2 regions of the Alcanivorax sp. HI0007 genome follow, and region 2 is predicted to be linked to the other one. Evidence: predicted binding sites of a transcription regulator. Region 2 holds the regulator's gene; the other holds the start of a gene.

Region 1 (7,947 bases), on a different contig from region 2:
TTGCGGGCAGCGCCTTGCCTAAGCCCAATAATTACAGTAGGTGGGGTTATATTAAAGAAGAAATTAAAGACCCATGGGGCCGCAGGTACATATATAGGGAAAGCCCTTTGTCAATCATTTCCTATGGTCTAGATGGAAGTCCGGGTGGAGAGGGTAAAAGCAAGGATATAGTTTTTACGCGAAAGTAAATTTAACAATGCCATGCATGCGACAAGCGCATGATGGCGGGCGTTATGTGTGATTGCGAGGGGGTCCCATGACATGGTTGCTTATAGGCGTTCTAGCTGTCGTAGGGGTTTATACTTTCACGCGATGGAATAGACGCCCGGTCGAATGGAAGTCCGAAGAGGTTGCGGACCTATTGCAAACCTGGCTGGATGGAGATGTGGATGATGCAGGCTGGGATTACTTTGTTTCATGTGAAATTTCCGATCCTCAACTTGAGGAGATCCGCCAAGAAGCTATGGGTGCGGTATACATCGAATCGCCGTACATGGATGCAAGCGGACACCGCCTGAACGAAGCGGGGAAAGCACTATTCAGAGATTTAAAGGCGCGTTCTCAAGGTGCTAGTGGTAACACATAACAATTGGCTGCACCGGATAAATTTCCGCTGTCACATTTTGTGCATAGGGCCGCACAAAATCCGCCATCGAAAATTTACCCGGTGAGCGTAGCGTTAAGCTAAGGAGAAGTTTTGGGCGATCCTCATGGGATAAGCAACTTTTATTATGTTATATCCTTTCAAAACAAGCAGGCTTTTGATCGCTGCCAAAAAGAAATTAGTGAAATTATAGACAGTGAGAGAGAGCAGTACATGATCGACATGGAGACAGCTAGTCTTCGTCATCATGGGCTTAAGTGTGCAGTGCAGAGCATTGTTTTCTCTGCAATGTGCCTTGAGGCGTTTATTTATGGCTATTCTGTGAAAAATCTTGGTAAAAGCTATACAAATATGCATATAGAAAGGCTGGGAATTGAGTCGAAATTTATTCTTGTTCCTAGGCTTGTAACTGGCAAGGAGATTGATAAATCAGGCCAGGCTTATGAGGGCCTGAAGAGGCTGGTTAAAGATAGAAATAAAATTGTCCACTTTAAGGGGGTCAATGATTTCCTCAGCGAGGATTCATTTTTACCCGAAGCAATGAATAATGGCCTAAATACAATTTCGAACCTCATGGATGAACTTATAAAAATCCATCCCGAAGAAAAAATATACTTCATGGGTGTTCCTGTTTATGCCGAGTGTTTCGCTTGACAAGGCGGAGCACGCGACAAGCGCGTGTCCGCGGCGTTACAGGTTGGAAATTAACTCACTAGGCAATCGCCCCCTTAACCTCTGTATTCGCCATGCAAGCATGAGCTCCCACAGGGAAAGGCGAGCAGCTCATATGACGGGCAGCGCTACAGCCCCTTCACAAACACCTTCGAATTCCGCTGCCAGTTATACAGCGACTTCCTTGCCCCCGGTAGCGCTTCCACGCCAGCCAGTTCAAATCCCTGCTGCTGAAACCAGTGCGCGGTCAGGGTGGTGAGCACGAACAGGCTGGTGAGCCCTTGTTCCTTTGCTCGCCGTTCCACGTATGCCAGTAGCTGGGCACCCCGTTCGCCCTTGCGGTAGCCGGGGTGGACGGCCACGCAGGCCAGTTCGCCGGTCTTGTCGTCCGGGAAGGGGTAGAGGGCGGCGCAGGCGATGACCATGCCGTCCCGCTCGATGATGGCGAAGCGCTGGATTTCGTTTTCCAGCAGTTCCCGGGAGCGGCGCACCAGGGTGCCGTCCGCTTCCAGGGGTTCGATCAGTTCCAGAATGCCGCCCACGTCGTCAATGCGCGCGCCGCGCAGGGTTTCGTAGGTTTCCCGGGTGACCAGGGTGCCGCAGCCGTCACGGGTGAACAGTTCCTTGAGCAGGGCGCCGTCGTCGTTGGCGTCGATCAGGTGGGCGCGACCCACGCCATTGCTGGCGGCGTGGCAGGCGGCGGTGAGCTGCCGGTCCACGCCATTATCCTGGAGCTGATCGTCGGCAAGCAGTTTGCCGGCTTGCTGGGGGCTGAGTTCTCGCACCATGTCGCCGTTGCTGTCGGCGAGCCGCAGGTCGTTACCCATGAGAATCAGCTTGTCGGCGCCCAGGGCGATGGCGGCGGTGGAGGCCACCTCTTCCGCGTTCACATTGAACAGTTCGCCGGTGGGCGAGCAGCCCAGCGGTGACAGCAGTACCACGTTGCCATTGCTCAGTTGCTGACGAATGGCATCCACTTCGATGCGCCGGACTTCGCCGGTGTGCTGGTAGTCGAAGCCGTTGCGCACGCCCACCGGTTTGGCGATGACGAAGTTGCCGCTGATCAGGCGGATGCCGGCGTTGTACATGGGGGAGTTGGCCAGCCCCATGGAAAACAGCCCTTCCAGTTTCAGGCGCAGGGCCCCCACGGCGGCCATGACGCCATTGAGCGCCGCGCTGTCGGTGATCCGCATGTGTTGCTCAAAGGTGGATTCGATGCCGGATTCCGCCAGCCGCGCGCTGATCTGCGGGCGGGCACCGTGGACCAGGACCAGCTTGATGCCGAGGCTGTTGAGCAGCGCCAGATCGTGAACCAGGGTGGGCAGGCGCGGGCCGTCCAGCAGCTCGCCGGAGAGCATCACCACAAAGGTGCGACCCCGATGGGCATTGATGTACGGGGACGAATTGCGGAACCAGTGGACCTGATTGTCGGGGGTGGTGCTGGGCACGGCGTGTCTCGGTGATGGATGACTGACAGGCCAGTATAGCCAGCGGGGGGCGTTGGATGCCAGATGTGCCGGCGGGGTGGGGTGAGGACCTTGCCTGCAAGCGAAAGGGCATCCGAACGAAGCAGCCAGTTTCGAGTTGCGAGTACCGAGTTTCGAAAGGCAAAACCCTGCCCGCTTTAAAGGTTTTCGCAACTCGAAACTCGCTTCTCGTCACTCGATCCTTTTGCTTGCAGGCTGGGCGTGGCAACAGAAACCAAAACGCCGCCCGAAGGCGGCGTTGTGTTCTTCGTGACGGGTCGGCGTTATTAGGCGCCGAACAGGCCCTTGAAGAAGTAGAAGAACAGGATCGACAGCAGGGCGCCGGCGGGCAGGGTGACCACCCAGGAGGTGAAGATGGTGCCGATCACCCGCAGGTTCAGGGAACCGATGCCGCGGGCCATGCCCACGCCCAGTACCGCTCCCACCAGGGTGTGGGTGGTGGAGATGGGCAGGCCGGTGCCGGAGGCCAGGATCACCGTGCCGGCGGCGCCCAGCTCGGCAGCGAAGCCGCGGCTGGGGGTCAGCTCGGTGATGTTCTTGCCCACGGTGGCCATGACCCGGGCGCCAAGGATGGCCAGGCCGAACACGATACCCATGGCGCCCACCAGCAGGATCCAGCTGGGCATGGCGGCTTCGCCGCCGATAACGCCTTCGTTGACGATGACGCTGTTGATGGCGGCCAGCGGGCCCACCGCGTTCGCCACGTCATTGGAGCCGTGGGCGAAGGCCATGGCGCAAGCGGTAAAGATCATCAGCACGGCAAAGATGCGCTCCACGGAGTGGAAACGAAATTCCTTGTCGGCTTGTGGGTTTGGCTTGATGCGGCTGAGAATCATGGCGCCGATCAGGGCAATGATGACGCCGCCCACGGCGGCCCAGCCCAGGCTGGCCGCGAAGCTGATTTCCAGGCCGATATGCTTGAGGCCCTTGAGCAGGGTCACGGCGGTGATCGCGAAGCCCACCAGGAACATGTAGAAGGGCACCACCCGTTTGGCCCGTTCGAATGGGTCATCATGGTTGAGCACCAGGCGCTGCACGCTCTTGATCAGGGCAAAGGCGATGAAGCCGGCGAGCAGGGGTGAGGTGACCCAACTGGCGACAATGCTGCCAACCTTGTCCCACTGTACCGAATCCATGCCTACGCCCACGGCGGCAAAGCCCACGATGGCACCGACAATGGAATGGGTGGTGGAAACCGGCCAGCCAAACCAGGAGGCCACCACCAGCCAGATACCGGCGGCCAGCAGGGCGGACATCATCCCGTAGACCAGATAATGGGGGAATTCGGCAAAGACGCTGGCATCGACGATGCCTTTACGAACCGTGGCAGTCACTTCGCCACCGGCCAGGTAGGCGCCGCAGAATTCAAAGACGATGGCGATCATCACCGCCTGTTTCACGGTCAGGGCCCCGGAGCCCACCGAGGTGCCCATGGCGTTGGCCACGTCGTTGGCGCCCACACCCCATGCCATCAGAAAGCCGAACGCGCCGGCCAGCAACAGCATCAGGTAGCTGTGTTCAATCATCCACTCCATAAGACAACTCCTAGCGTGCGACCAACATCTGCAGGCGGCCGCCCACTTTCTGGGCGCGATCAGCGAGATCGCCTACCCATTCGATGATCTTGTAGAGAAAAATGACATCCACCGGGGGCAGTTCGTTTTCCAGCTTGAACAGGGTGGAGCGAATGGTGATTTGCTGCTCGTCGTTATTGCGCTCCAGGCGGTCCAGCTCCTCGATGAGCTCTTCCACGATCTGGATTTCGCGACCGCTGAAGCCGGTCTCGATCAGCTCATCCAGCTCGTTGATGGCTTTCTGGGCCTGGGCGGAGGTATCGATGGCGCCCTGCACGTAGTCGCGCATCACATCGGCCAGTATGGGGGGAATGGTCATCTGCCGGCCGAGCATTAGCCCGGAGATGTCCTTGGCCTTGTTGGCGACCTTGTCCTGAACGCTGATCAGGTCGAGCAGGTCGGTGCGCGGCATGGGCAAAAACAGGCTTTTGGGCAGGTTCAGGCGGAATTCTTTTTTCAGTTCGTCGGCCCGGTTTTCCAGCTCGGCAATGCGCTTGCGGGCTGCCCGTGCCTTGTCCCAGTCGCCTTCGGTCACGGCGGCGAAGAAGTCCGCCAGGGTCTGGGCACAGTCGTGAACGGTGTCGTAGTGTTGCTGCAGGGGCTTGATCGGTGAGCGGCCAAACAGGCCGGCAATGGAGCTTCCAAAGGACATAGGCGCCTCGGGTCCAGAGTCAGAGTAAAACCTGAAGCAGGGGCTTCAGGCAGAATCAGTGTCCCACTTTCCCGGGCAGTCGCCCATGGGGAAAGGAATGTTCATGGCACAGTCGTGCAACTGTCACAGATGTGTCATGAATCTGGCCGCGAGTATAGTCAAAGCCATCGGGGCTGTCAGGGTTTACCTGTTATCGTTACAGTACTACAAAATAATTAGACAGGCGGTTCTGCCCGCCTATTGACCCGGAGAGTATCCGTGAACGTCACTGCCCACCCCGCCAAACTGGATGGTCTGCTGATTGATGTGCGCTGGCTGATGCGTGAGTTGCTGGAAGAAGGTCGCGTCAGCCAGGAAGACTTCAACGTCATTTCCACCACGCCACGGGAGAAGAAGGAGCTGAATTGGCACCCGATTCAGGTGCTGGCCAAGTATCGGCTCACCGACCGGACCAATACCCACCAGCTGCTGGATGTGGATTTCCTGACCCGCTGGCTGGGGGAAAAGGCGGGTATGCCGGTGTGTCACATTGATCCGCTCAAGGTCCATGTGGATCAGGTGACCAATGTGATGAGTTATGCCTTTGCCGAGCGTCACGGCATCGTGGCGGTGGAAGTGCAGCGGGACAAGGTGGTGGTGGCCTGCGACCAGCCCTTTGTGCGCGACTGGCAGGCCCATCTCAAGCAGGTGCTGCGTGACCGGGAGCTGGAGGTGGTGCTGGCCAATCCCGAGCAGTTGCGCCGCTACCGGGTGGAGTTCTACAACCTGAGCCGCTCCATCGCCGGGGCCTCCGGCAATACCGGCCAGGAAATGTCCGGCATTACCAACTTCGAGCAGTTGCTGGAAGTGGGCAAGGGGCACCACGACGCGGACGATCAGCACATCGTCAATATTGTGGACTGGATTCTGCAATACGCGTTTTCCCAGCGGGCCAGCGATATTCACCTGGAGCCGCGCCGGGAGACCGGCAAGATGCGTTTCCGCATCGATGGCGTGCTGCACGATGTGTATGAGCTGCCGGCGGCGATCATGGCGGCGGTTACCAGCCGCCTGAAGATTCTCAGCCGCCTCAATGTGGCGGAAAAGCGCAAACCCCAGGACGGGCGTTTGAAGACCAAGTCACCGGAGGGGGAAGAGATCGAGCTGCGTATTTCCACGCTGCCCACCGCCTTCGGGGAAAAAATGGTCATGCGGGTGTTCGACCCGGATGTGCTGGTGCGCAGCTTCGAGCAGATGGGCTTTACCAATGAGGATTACCAGGCCTGGCAGCGCATGACCTCCCACCCCCACGGCATCATCTTCGTGACCGGCCCTACCGGCTCGGGGAAAACCACCACCCTCTATTCCACCCTCAAGCAATTGGCCACCAGCGAGGTGAATGTCTGCACCATTGAGGATCCCATCGAAATGGTGGAACCCAGCTTCAATCAGATGCAGGTGCAGGCCAATATTGATGTGAGCTTTGCCCAGGGGGTGAAGGCCATGCTGCGTCAGGACCCGGATATCATCATGATAGGTGAGATCCGCGATCTGGCCACAGCGGATATGGCCATCCAGGCCGCCCTCACCGGTCACCTGGTGTTGTCCACCCTGCACACCAACGATGCCCCCTCGTCCATTACCCGTCTGGTGGATCTGGGCGTGCCAGCCTACATGATCAGTGCCACGGTGCTTGGGGTCATGGCCCAGCGTCTGATCCGTACCCTGTGTCCCCATTGCAAGCAGGCAACGGAAACCGATGTGCAGGCCTGGGAAGAGCTGGTTCGCCCCTTCAAGATGAAGCCGCCGGAAAAGACCTATCGCCCGGTGGGCTGCCTGGAGTGCCGGGATACCGGTTACCTTGGGCGTGTGGGGGTCTATGAGACCATGCCTCTGAATACCAGCCTCAAAAACCATATTTCCCGGGGCTCCGAGCTGGAAACCCTGACCCGCCAGGCCCTGAAAAACGGCATGAAGCCCCTGCGCATCAGTGGTGCCATGAAGGTTGCCAAGGGGCTGACTACCATTGAAGAGGTCATGCGGGTGACGCCGTCGCAGGATATTTTGCTGGGATAGAAAAGGAGCGAGTTGAAAGTTCAAAGTTGAAAGGCGCGAAGAAAGGGGGGCGGTATCCGCAAAAGGCGGAGCTTCGCGCGGCATGGCTGGCTCACCATGTGAACATGGCTCATGCGGCAGGTGTAGGAGCTATGCTTGCATGGCGAACCTGCGGATCGTGAATCGCGGGCATGGCCTGCGTTAAGCGTCCCCGGCTGTTCCTGATTGCAACTTTGAACTTTCAACTTGCAACTCCCTCCTGGCCTCTAGCCTTTCGCGCCCTCCCGTACGACAATAGCCGCCCATGACAGAACCCCAATATCACGCTCTGCCGGATGAACTATCGGTGCTGGTCAGTCAGCACTGGCAACACTTCGTGGAATCCGGTCATCGTATCCCTGACTCCCTTCTTGATGACCTGCCCCGGGTGTGGGCTGGCTCCGACTATGTGGCGCAACAGTTTCAGCGTGATCCGGGCCTGGGCCAGTGGCTGCAGGACAGTGATCCGACTCAGCCCCTGGCGGAGGCGTCCCTGCGCCAGGCCGTGCGCGAATTGCTGGGCGACTGCGATAATGAGGATGAGCTGAAACGGGCTTTGCGTCGGCTGCGTCACCGGCACATGGTGCGCATCATCTGGCGGGACCTGGCCGGGATGGGGGATTACCACACCACCGTGGCGGACCTGTCCCTGCTTGCGGACACCCTGATTCAGGAAGCACTGAGCGTGCTGCATGGTTGGGCCTGCGAAAAAAGCGGCACCCCCATGGGGCCGGATGGCAAGCCGGTGCAGCTGGTGGTGCTGGCCATGGGCAAGCTGGGCGCCCGGGAGCTGAACCTGTCCTCGGATATCGACCTGATCTTTGCCTACGAGCATGAAGGGGAAATCGAGGGTGAGCGGCGCAGCCTGAGCCATCACCAGTTTTT
Region 2 (7,947 bases):
ATGCGGGGGCGCAGGCCGATGGCGGACAGCACCACATCGGATTCAATGCGCGTGCCGTCGGACAGCTCGGTGACCAGCTGGTTGTTGTCGCCGTGATTCACCGCCTGGGCCAGGGGGCCAAAGTGGAAGGTCACGCCCAGATCCGCCAGGCCACGACCCACGGCGGCAGAGGCCGGTTCCGGCAGCAACAGCGGCAGACAACGGCCCTGGGGTTCCACCAGGGTCACCGCATAGCCACCGTTGGACAGGTCATTGGCAAACTCACAGCCAATCAGACCCCCACCGAGGATGGTGACTTTCTTGGCGCCCTGCAGGGCAGTGCGGAATTTGCCGTAATCCATCAAGTCATTGACGGAGAACACGTCGCCCACGGCATCGCCTTCCAGCGGCGGCGTCCAGGTATCCGCGCCCAGGGCCAGCACCAGCTTGCTGTAGTCCAGGTGATCGTCCGGCAGCAGCACGCGCTTGCCGGAAGGATCGATCTCTGCCACGTGCACGTCGGTGCGCACTTCCACATTGAACTGCTCGGCAACCTTCTCCGGCGTGGCCATGCACAGGTCATCAGCGGTTTTTTCCTTGGTAAAACCGGCGGACAGCATGGGCTTGGAATAGTTACGGCCGTCGTCACTGGTGAGCATGACGATGGGCGTGTCCTTGTCCAGCTTGCGGAATTCCTTGACGGTGTTGAAGCCGGCAAGGCCGGAACCGATGATGACGATAGGTTGCATGAACAGTCCTTAATTAATCAGTGAACGGGCAGAATGACCGTAGCAGTGGCTCAGATTTCCACCATTTCGAAGTCTTCCTTGCCCACGCCGCAGTCCGGGCAGACCCAGTCTTCCGGCACGTCATCCCAGGCGGTACCCGGGGCAATACCCTCATCGGGCAGACCTTCGGCTTCGTCATAGATGAAACCGCACACTACGCATTCCCACTTCTTCATCGTGAACCTCGTCGATTTGGAGTAAGTACTTGCTTACTCTGCTACATACAGGGTGTTTCTCGGGGGGCGTTAACCTATCGGCGCACGCCCGAAAAATCAATGACATTGGGCGCTGGCAAAGCACGGCGCCGGGGTCCATCGACCGGGCCCAGCGCCATTATCCCTTGCAGGCAAGCGCCTGCACACAGGCTGACCGCCGACTTGCCCTGAGTCACCGCTTGCGCCATAGTCCTGCGGCCTGCGACGTTGAGAGACCCATGCTGCCTGCCGCCCTGCATCCTGACAGCCTTTGGCGCCCGCTGGAACAGCTGGTGCTGCCGCCGCGTATCCGTGACTGGATGGCGGATCCCGCCTCCCTGACCCTGCGCCTGAAGCGTCACGGCCAGTTCCGGGTAGCGCCGGGCTACCACGCCATCAGCTTTCCCCGCGCCGACGAACGGCACCTGCTGAACCTGGCCCCCCGGCGGGCGGCGCTGATCCGCGAAGTGACCCTGCTGCTGGACGACACCCCGGTGGTGGCCGCCCGCAGCGTACTCCCCCTGACCAGTCTGACCGGTGCCAATCGCTCCCTGGGCCATATGGGCAGCCGCTCCCTGGGCCTGGAACTGTACAAACGCCCCACCTGCCAGCGCGACCAGGTCTGGGCCCGCATTGGGAGCCCTGCAGAAGCCATGCCAGTGTGCTGGGGGCGCCAGTCCCGTTTTATCAAACGCGGTGAACCGTTGCTGGTGGCAGAATACTTCCTGCCGGCGCTGTGGGAGAAGGTAGGCGCTACTAGCGTTTCTTCAGGGCTGCTGTAGGAGCACCTCTTGAGGTGCGAACCGAGCGTAGCGAGGAAATGGTTTTCACCGCGGTCACCCTGCCTGGAGGGAGAGTCGGTTCAACTCTAAGAGTTATCGCGACCATTCGAGGCTTCGCACCTCAAGAGGTGCTCCTACAAGGAGCCTTGAAACTTTCAACTTTCAACTTGAAACTTACCCCCGCCCCTGACAACCGGATGTCCCATGTTTGCCTTCGTTGAACAACGCTACCCCTCGCTCTGGCCCTACATCCAGTTGATGCGGCTGGACCGCCCCATCGGCACCCTGTTGCTGTTGTGGCCGACCCTGTGGGCGGTGTGGATTGCCGGGAACGGTACGCCCAGCCTGAAGACCGTGGTGATCTTCATTCTCGGGGTGATCATCATGCGTGCCGCTGGCTGCGTGATTAACGATTTTGCCGACCGGGATTTCGACGGCGATGTGGAACGCACCAAAGGCCGCCCGCTGGCCACCGGTGCTATCAGCGCCAAGAAAGCCCTGGCGTTGTTTTGCGGGCTGGGGCTGCTGGCCTTTGTGCTGGTGCTGTTTCTCAATGAACTGACGTTCTGGCTGTCCTTCGGCGGGCTGGGGCTGGCGGTGCTGTACCCCTTTACCAAGCGCTTCACCTTTATGCCGCAACTGTTTCTCGGCGCTGCCTTCAGCTGGGCCATTCCCATGGCCTTTGCCGCCGAAACCGGGGCCGTGCCGGAAATCGCCTGGCTGCTGTACGTGGCCAACCTGGTGTGGACCGTGGCCTACGACACCGAATACGCCATGTGCGACCGGGAAGACGACCTGAAACTGGGCATCAAGAGCACCGCCATCCTGTTCGGCGATGCGGACCGCTTGATGATCGCCATCCTCCAGGGGCTGACTCTGCTGGCCCTGATCATGGTGGGGCAACGGCTGGACTTTTCCTGGCCCTGGTACCTGGGTCTGGCCGGCATGTCCCTGAGTTTCCTGTTCCAGCACAGCCTGATCCGTTACCGGGAACGCTGGCCCAGCTTCCACGCTTTTCTCAATAACCACTGGGCCGGGGCGTGTGTGTTTGTCGGGTTGTATTTCCAGTACTTCTGAGTGACAAGCTTCAAGCTGCAAGCTACAACGCGGGCTGGCTCCCATGTTCTGAAACGCCATGCCCGCGATTCATTGCTAAACAAATCTGACGGTTTCAAGCCATGCTTTATCCTTGCGCTCTTTCACCTCGACGCGCGGCTTCCAACGTCATCGGATAGCTCCCCCATCAATCCGCGTTGTAGCTTGAAGCTTGTAGCTCCCCCCCTTGCTTTTTCGCCCGTTTCCGCCCAATTTGTCATACAGATGTCACAAAAAAGCAATCTAATAGGGCAACACAGACAGACAGGCAAGGAAGGAAAGCCATGTCCCGTAACCGTATTCTGATTGTTGACGACGAGCCCGCCATTCGGGAAATGGTGGCCGTTGCGCTGGAGCTGGCCGATTTTGATGTGCTGGAGGCGGAAAACGCCCAGCGAGGCCACGAAATTATTGTCGATGAACGCCCGGATCTGGTGTTGCTGGACTGGATGCTGCCGTCGGTTACCGGTATCGAGCTGGCCCGCCGCCTCAAGCGTGATGAGACCACCAACGAAATCCCCATCATCATGCTTACCGCCAAGAGCGAAGAGGACAACAAGATCCAGGGGCTGGATGTGGGCGCCGACGACTACATCACCAAGCCGTTTTCCACCCGCGAACTGATCTCCCGCATCAAGGCCGTACTGCGGCGTGCTTCCAGCACCGCGGCAGACAAGGCCATCGAAGTGGAAGGCCTGTGCCTGGATCCGGTGAGCCATCGCATCAGCGCCGACGATGAGCCGGTGGACATGGGGCCCACGGAGTACCGTCTGCTGGAATTCTTCATGAGCCACCAGGAGCGGGCCTATTCGCGGACCCAGCTGCTGGATCAGGTGTGGGGCGCCAATGTCTATGTGGAAGACCGCACCATCGATGTGCATATCCGCCGGCTGCGCAAGGCCCTGTCCCCCTTCGGCTACGACCGCTTTATCCAGACAGTCCGCGGCACTGGCTACCGTTTTTCGGTAAAATCCGCCAAGGCAAGCTGAAGCGATCCGGTCCGCATGGCGCGTTGCGCGCAATCCACAGAGGTGATGCAATGCGGATCGGTGACGGTGAATGCACCCACGTAGCCGCAACGGGGCGGTGGAAGCGAGATCATGAAAGCCAGTCTGGCCAAGGAAGTAAATCGCATAGTCGGCTTGATCCTGCTGTCCGTTGCGGCAGCGCTGGCAGTGGGCCACATCTGGCCACTGGTGGTCGGTCTGCTGGGCTACATCATCTGGAGCACCCGGCAGCTGTTTGGTCTGTACAGCTGGCTGGTGCGCGATGACCACACCGAACCCCCGGACAGCATCGGGCTGTGGGGCGAGTTCTACACCCGACTTGAGCACCTTTTCCAGAAAGAACGCCGCGCCCAGGAAAATCTGCAGGGCATCATTCACCGTGCCCAGCAATCGGTGAATGCCTTGGAAGATGTGGTCATTCTGATTGACCAGCACGGCTACCTGGAATACTGGAACCAGGCTGCGGAACGCTACATGGGGTTCAACGCCCGCCAGGATCTGGGCCAGCCGCTGACCAACCTGGTGCGCCATCCGAAATTCACCGAATACCTGAGCAAGGGGGATTTCCGCGAGGCGCTGGAGATTCCCTCGCCGGTGGACGACAACCGCATCCTGCAATTTCGCATTACCGAATTTGGGGTGGGCGAGCAGTTGATGATGGCCAGGGATGTCACCCGGATCCATCATCTGGAACAGATGCGCAAGGATTTCGTGGCCAACGTGAGCCACGAACTGAAAACCCCACTGACCGTGCTCAAGGGCTACCTGGAAACCCTGCTGGACACGGTGCCGGAGGAACAGTCCCGGTTACGACGGGCCCTCACCCAGATGGACAACCAGTCCAACCGTATGGAAGCCCTGGTCTCGGACCTGCTGTTGCTGGCACGGCTGGAGGGCACCAATGCGGACAATCTCAGCCAGGCGGTCCCTGTCCACGGCATGCTCAAACGCATGCGCGAAAATGCCCTGGCGATCAGCGCCGACAAGGGCCACAGCATTGAGCTGGACGTGCCCGAAGAAGCCCGCCTGATTGCCAACCCGGCGGAGCTGGAGAGCGCCTTCGGCAATCTGATCACCAATGCGGTCAAGTACACCCCCGCCGGTGGCCAGATCCGTATTCACTGGTGGCAGGATGAGCGTGGCGCACACCTGGCGGTGAGTGATAACGGTGTCGGCATCGACCCGGCGCATATCCCGCGTCTCACCGAACGCTTCTACCGCCCGGACAACAGCCGCGTCACCGAGACCGGCGGTACCGGCCTGGGCCTGGCCATCGTCAAACATGTGATGATCCGTCATAACGGCAAACTGGAAATCAAGAGTCAGCTGGGCAAGGGGAGCGTCTTCACCTGTCATTTCCCGGCGGAGCGGTTGGTGAGCAAACCCACGGCGGTGGCGGGATGAGTGATACTTTTAAATACCCCGCCGTAGGAGCGTCGCTGGCGGCGCGATGGCAAACCTAGATCAAAAGCATTTTCACCACAGAGGGCACAGAGAAGAAACCCATCTTTTCCTCGGTGAACTCTGTGCCCTCTGTGGTGGAATTCCAGTCTTCAAGGTTCGTTATCGCGCCGCCAACGACGCTCCTACGGCGCAGGGATCAGGTGAATATCCATGAAAAGAATCTGCGTCTATTGCGGCTCCAGCCCCGGTGAGGGGAACGACTACATCACCGCCGCTGAAGATCTGGCCGACGAACTGGTAAAGCGCGGGCTGGGACTGGTTTATGGTGGCGCCAGCGTCGGTGTCATGGGCGCCATCGCCAATGCGGTCATGCAACGGGGCGGTGAGGTGATCGGCATTATTCCCGATGCCTTAATGCGCAAGGAAATCGGCAACGACCATCTCACCGAATTGCGTGTAGTCGGTTCCATGCATGAGCGCAAAGCGGCCATGGCAGATTGCTCTGACGGCTTTATCGCCTTGCCCGGCGGCATGGGTACGCTGGAAGAAATTTTTGAAATTCTGACCTGGGCGCAACTGGGCTTTCACCACAAACCTTGCGCCCTGCTGAACATCAACGGCTATTACGACCACCTAATCACTTTCCTCGACCATGCCGCCAGCCAGGGCTTTCTGCGCCAGGAACACAGAGATCTCCTGCAGGTTCACAACTGTCCAGCGACGCTGCTGGACGGCTTCGCGGATTATCAGGCGCCGGATGTCACCAAATGGATTCGTCGCGAAGCGCAACTCTGAGTTTCTCTGCAAGGCCTACTGACCAGAAGCACTGCCAGTAAGAATGCCGTTATCCCCAGCACATTTTTCTTGCTCATCAGAGAGAGAAAGGGCTATTCCCATCGCTTTCTTTCAAAAACATAGACACTTCAGGTAGAGGTCTGTCCTTTTCCAGGTCCGCAAGAAAATGTGACAACAACAATTTATATGGCCTCATCGCCGACTCCAGACCAACATCCATTAGCGGAATCATTGACCCCTTCTCATTCATCCCATAAGAATAATTTGCCACCACAACGCCACCAAACCAAACCTGAGCATCAAGACTATAATCCGAATCAACCGGTATAGGCATTAATAGCATTGTTGCAGAAGAAAGAAGAAACCATCCTTGCGAAGTGTTCCTATCCACATCAAGAGATATGGTCAAAGCATAATCAGACCCAAGTCCGGAGAGCGATGTAAAAAGCCCCGACGACAACATTTCTTTATAAATTTCTGCATCATAGGGATATGCGTTCTGGCTTCCCTTTGTCCCATCATCGATTAAAACTGAAATGGGAAGGAAAATCGGTTTCACTTGAGACGGAAACTCTTTTTCCTCTATTGAATAGACAGTCGAACAGCCCGCAGTCATGAAATACATGAATAAAACAAAAATTCTAAGCATAACTTCCCCTCGCCGACCAAAATCGTCACCGCTTAATAGGCTAGGCCAGCCAAATATCACAGATTTAAAGTTGTGATCTTAGGTTAGCGAATTTTATTGAACCAATCTTGCAATGCAGCAAGTTGCTTGGCGATCATGTCCTTCGTTGCCTGGTCCTGCAGGTCACCATTCTCATCACATTTTTCATGGGCTGCAGAGACGAACACTTCCGGCTTGTTGAGCGGATGTACATCCAGGAACACCAGCACCTGCCGCAGGTGATACTGGCTGCGGCTGGTGCCCATGCCGCCCATGGATGCACCCATGATGGCGGCGGGCTTACCGGCAAAGATGCCGCCCGGCACCCGGGATAGCCAGTCGATGGCATTCTTCAGCACACCGGGGATGGAGTAATTGTATTCCGGGGTGGCAAACAACAGGGCATCCGCAGCCTTTACTTGTTCTGCCAGGGCCGTCACCGGGGCAGGGCGATTGTCTCCGTCGTCATCACCGTTATAGAGCGGAATATCACTGATGTCGGCGGCGATGATTTCCATTCCTGCGGGCGCCAATGCCTGGGCAGCACGGATCAGGCCGCGGTTGAAGGATTGCTCGCGCAGACTGCCCGCTATGGCCAGAACTTTCATGTTTTTCTCCTTTCCCGGATCAATGACAACGCCCAGCTTCCCGGAAAATCACGGCGCAGGCAATCCAATCTGTGCAAGGCTTTGTATTTTTTAACAGACGTAATGAGACAAAGAATTTACAGTGAGACTTTCGGACTCGAAGGAGAACAGCATGGACCTGTTACGCATTCTCATTGCCATCTTGCTTCCGCCACTGGGGGTGTTTCTCCAGGAAGGGATCGGCAAGCATTTCTGGATCAATATCGTACTGACCATTCTGGGCTACATTCCCGGTATCGTGCATGCTGTCTGGGTGATCGCCTCACGCTAGCGGCAAAATCATTGCCCGAAAAAAGCCCCGGCAAGTGCCGGGGCAGGTCGGGGTTCAGCGGGCCGTTACAGGGATGACGGTTCGGCGGTCAGGGTGCCGTCGCGATAATCACTCAGGGCCTGGTTGATTTCGTCCTGGGTATTCATCACGAACGGGCCGTACTGGGCAATGGGCTCGCCAATGGGTTTGCCCGCCAGCAGCAGCAATCTGGCACCGTGTTCTCCGGCCACCAGAGTGACCCTGTCACCGTCAGTGAAGGTCGCCAGATGGTCGCTCTTGACTGCCTCACCCGCCACGCTGACCCCACCTTCGAACAGA

The links. The regulator PhoB, encoded in region 2, activates phosphate uptake and scavenging genes when phosphate is short. The targets are predictions, from matches to a motif close to TGTCATANNNNTGTCANA.
Region 1: A3714_RS01615 (TIGR00153 family protein) is a predicted target of PhoB. The motif match lies at 5,111-5,128, and genes of this name have one in related genera.

What each region holds. Positions count from the first base shown of each region.
Region 1 is NZ_LWEJ01000021.1:12,821-20,767, forward strand. It holds gene A3714_RS01590 (type II secretion system protein GspG) at 1-188, shown strand, start outside; gene A3714_RS01595 (hypothetical protein) at 257-586, shown strand; gene A3714_RS01600 (hypothetical protein) at 698-1,258, shown strand; gene argA (amino-acid N-acetyltransferase) at 1,405-2,724, opposite strand; gene A3714_RS01610 (inorganic phosphate transporter) at 3,030-4,298, opposite strand; gene A3714_RS01615 (TIGR00153 family protein) at 4,309-4,989, opposite strand; gene A3714_RS01620 (GspE/PulE family protein) at 5,308-7,044, shown strand; gene glnE (bifunctional [glutamate--ammonia ligase]-adenylyl-L-tyrosine phosphorylase/[glutamate--ammonia-ligase] adenylyltransferase) at 7,328-7,947, shown strand, end outside.
Region 2 is NZ_LWEJ01000239.1:9,590-17,536, forward strand. It holds gene A3714_RS11850 (NAD(P)/FAD-dependent oxidoreductase) at 1-728, opposite strand, end outside; gene rd (rubredoxin) at 779-943, opposite strand; gene A3714_RS11860 (chorismate lyase) at 1,201-1,743, shown strand; gene ubiA (4-hydroxybenzoate octaprenyltransferase) at 1,948-2,820, shown strand; gene phoB (phosphate regulon transcriptional regulator PhoB) at 3,123-3,827, shown strand; gene phoR (phosphate regulon sensor histidine kinase PhoR) at 3,939-5,249, shown strand; gene A3714_RS11880 (TIGR00730 family Rossman fold protein) at 5,460-6,044, shown strand; gene A3714_RS11885 (hypothetical protein) at 6,121-6,693, opposite strand; gene A3714_RS11890 (NADPH-dependent FMN reductase) at 6,777-7,319, opposite strand; gene A3714_RS17580 (YqaE/Pmp3 family membrane protein) at 7,471-7,629, shown strand; gene A3714_RS11895 (pirin family protein) at 7,695-7,947, opposite strand, start outside.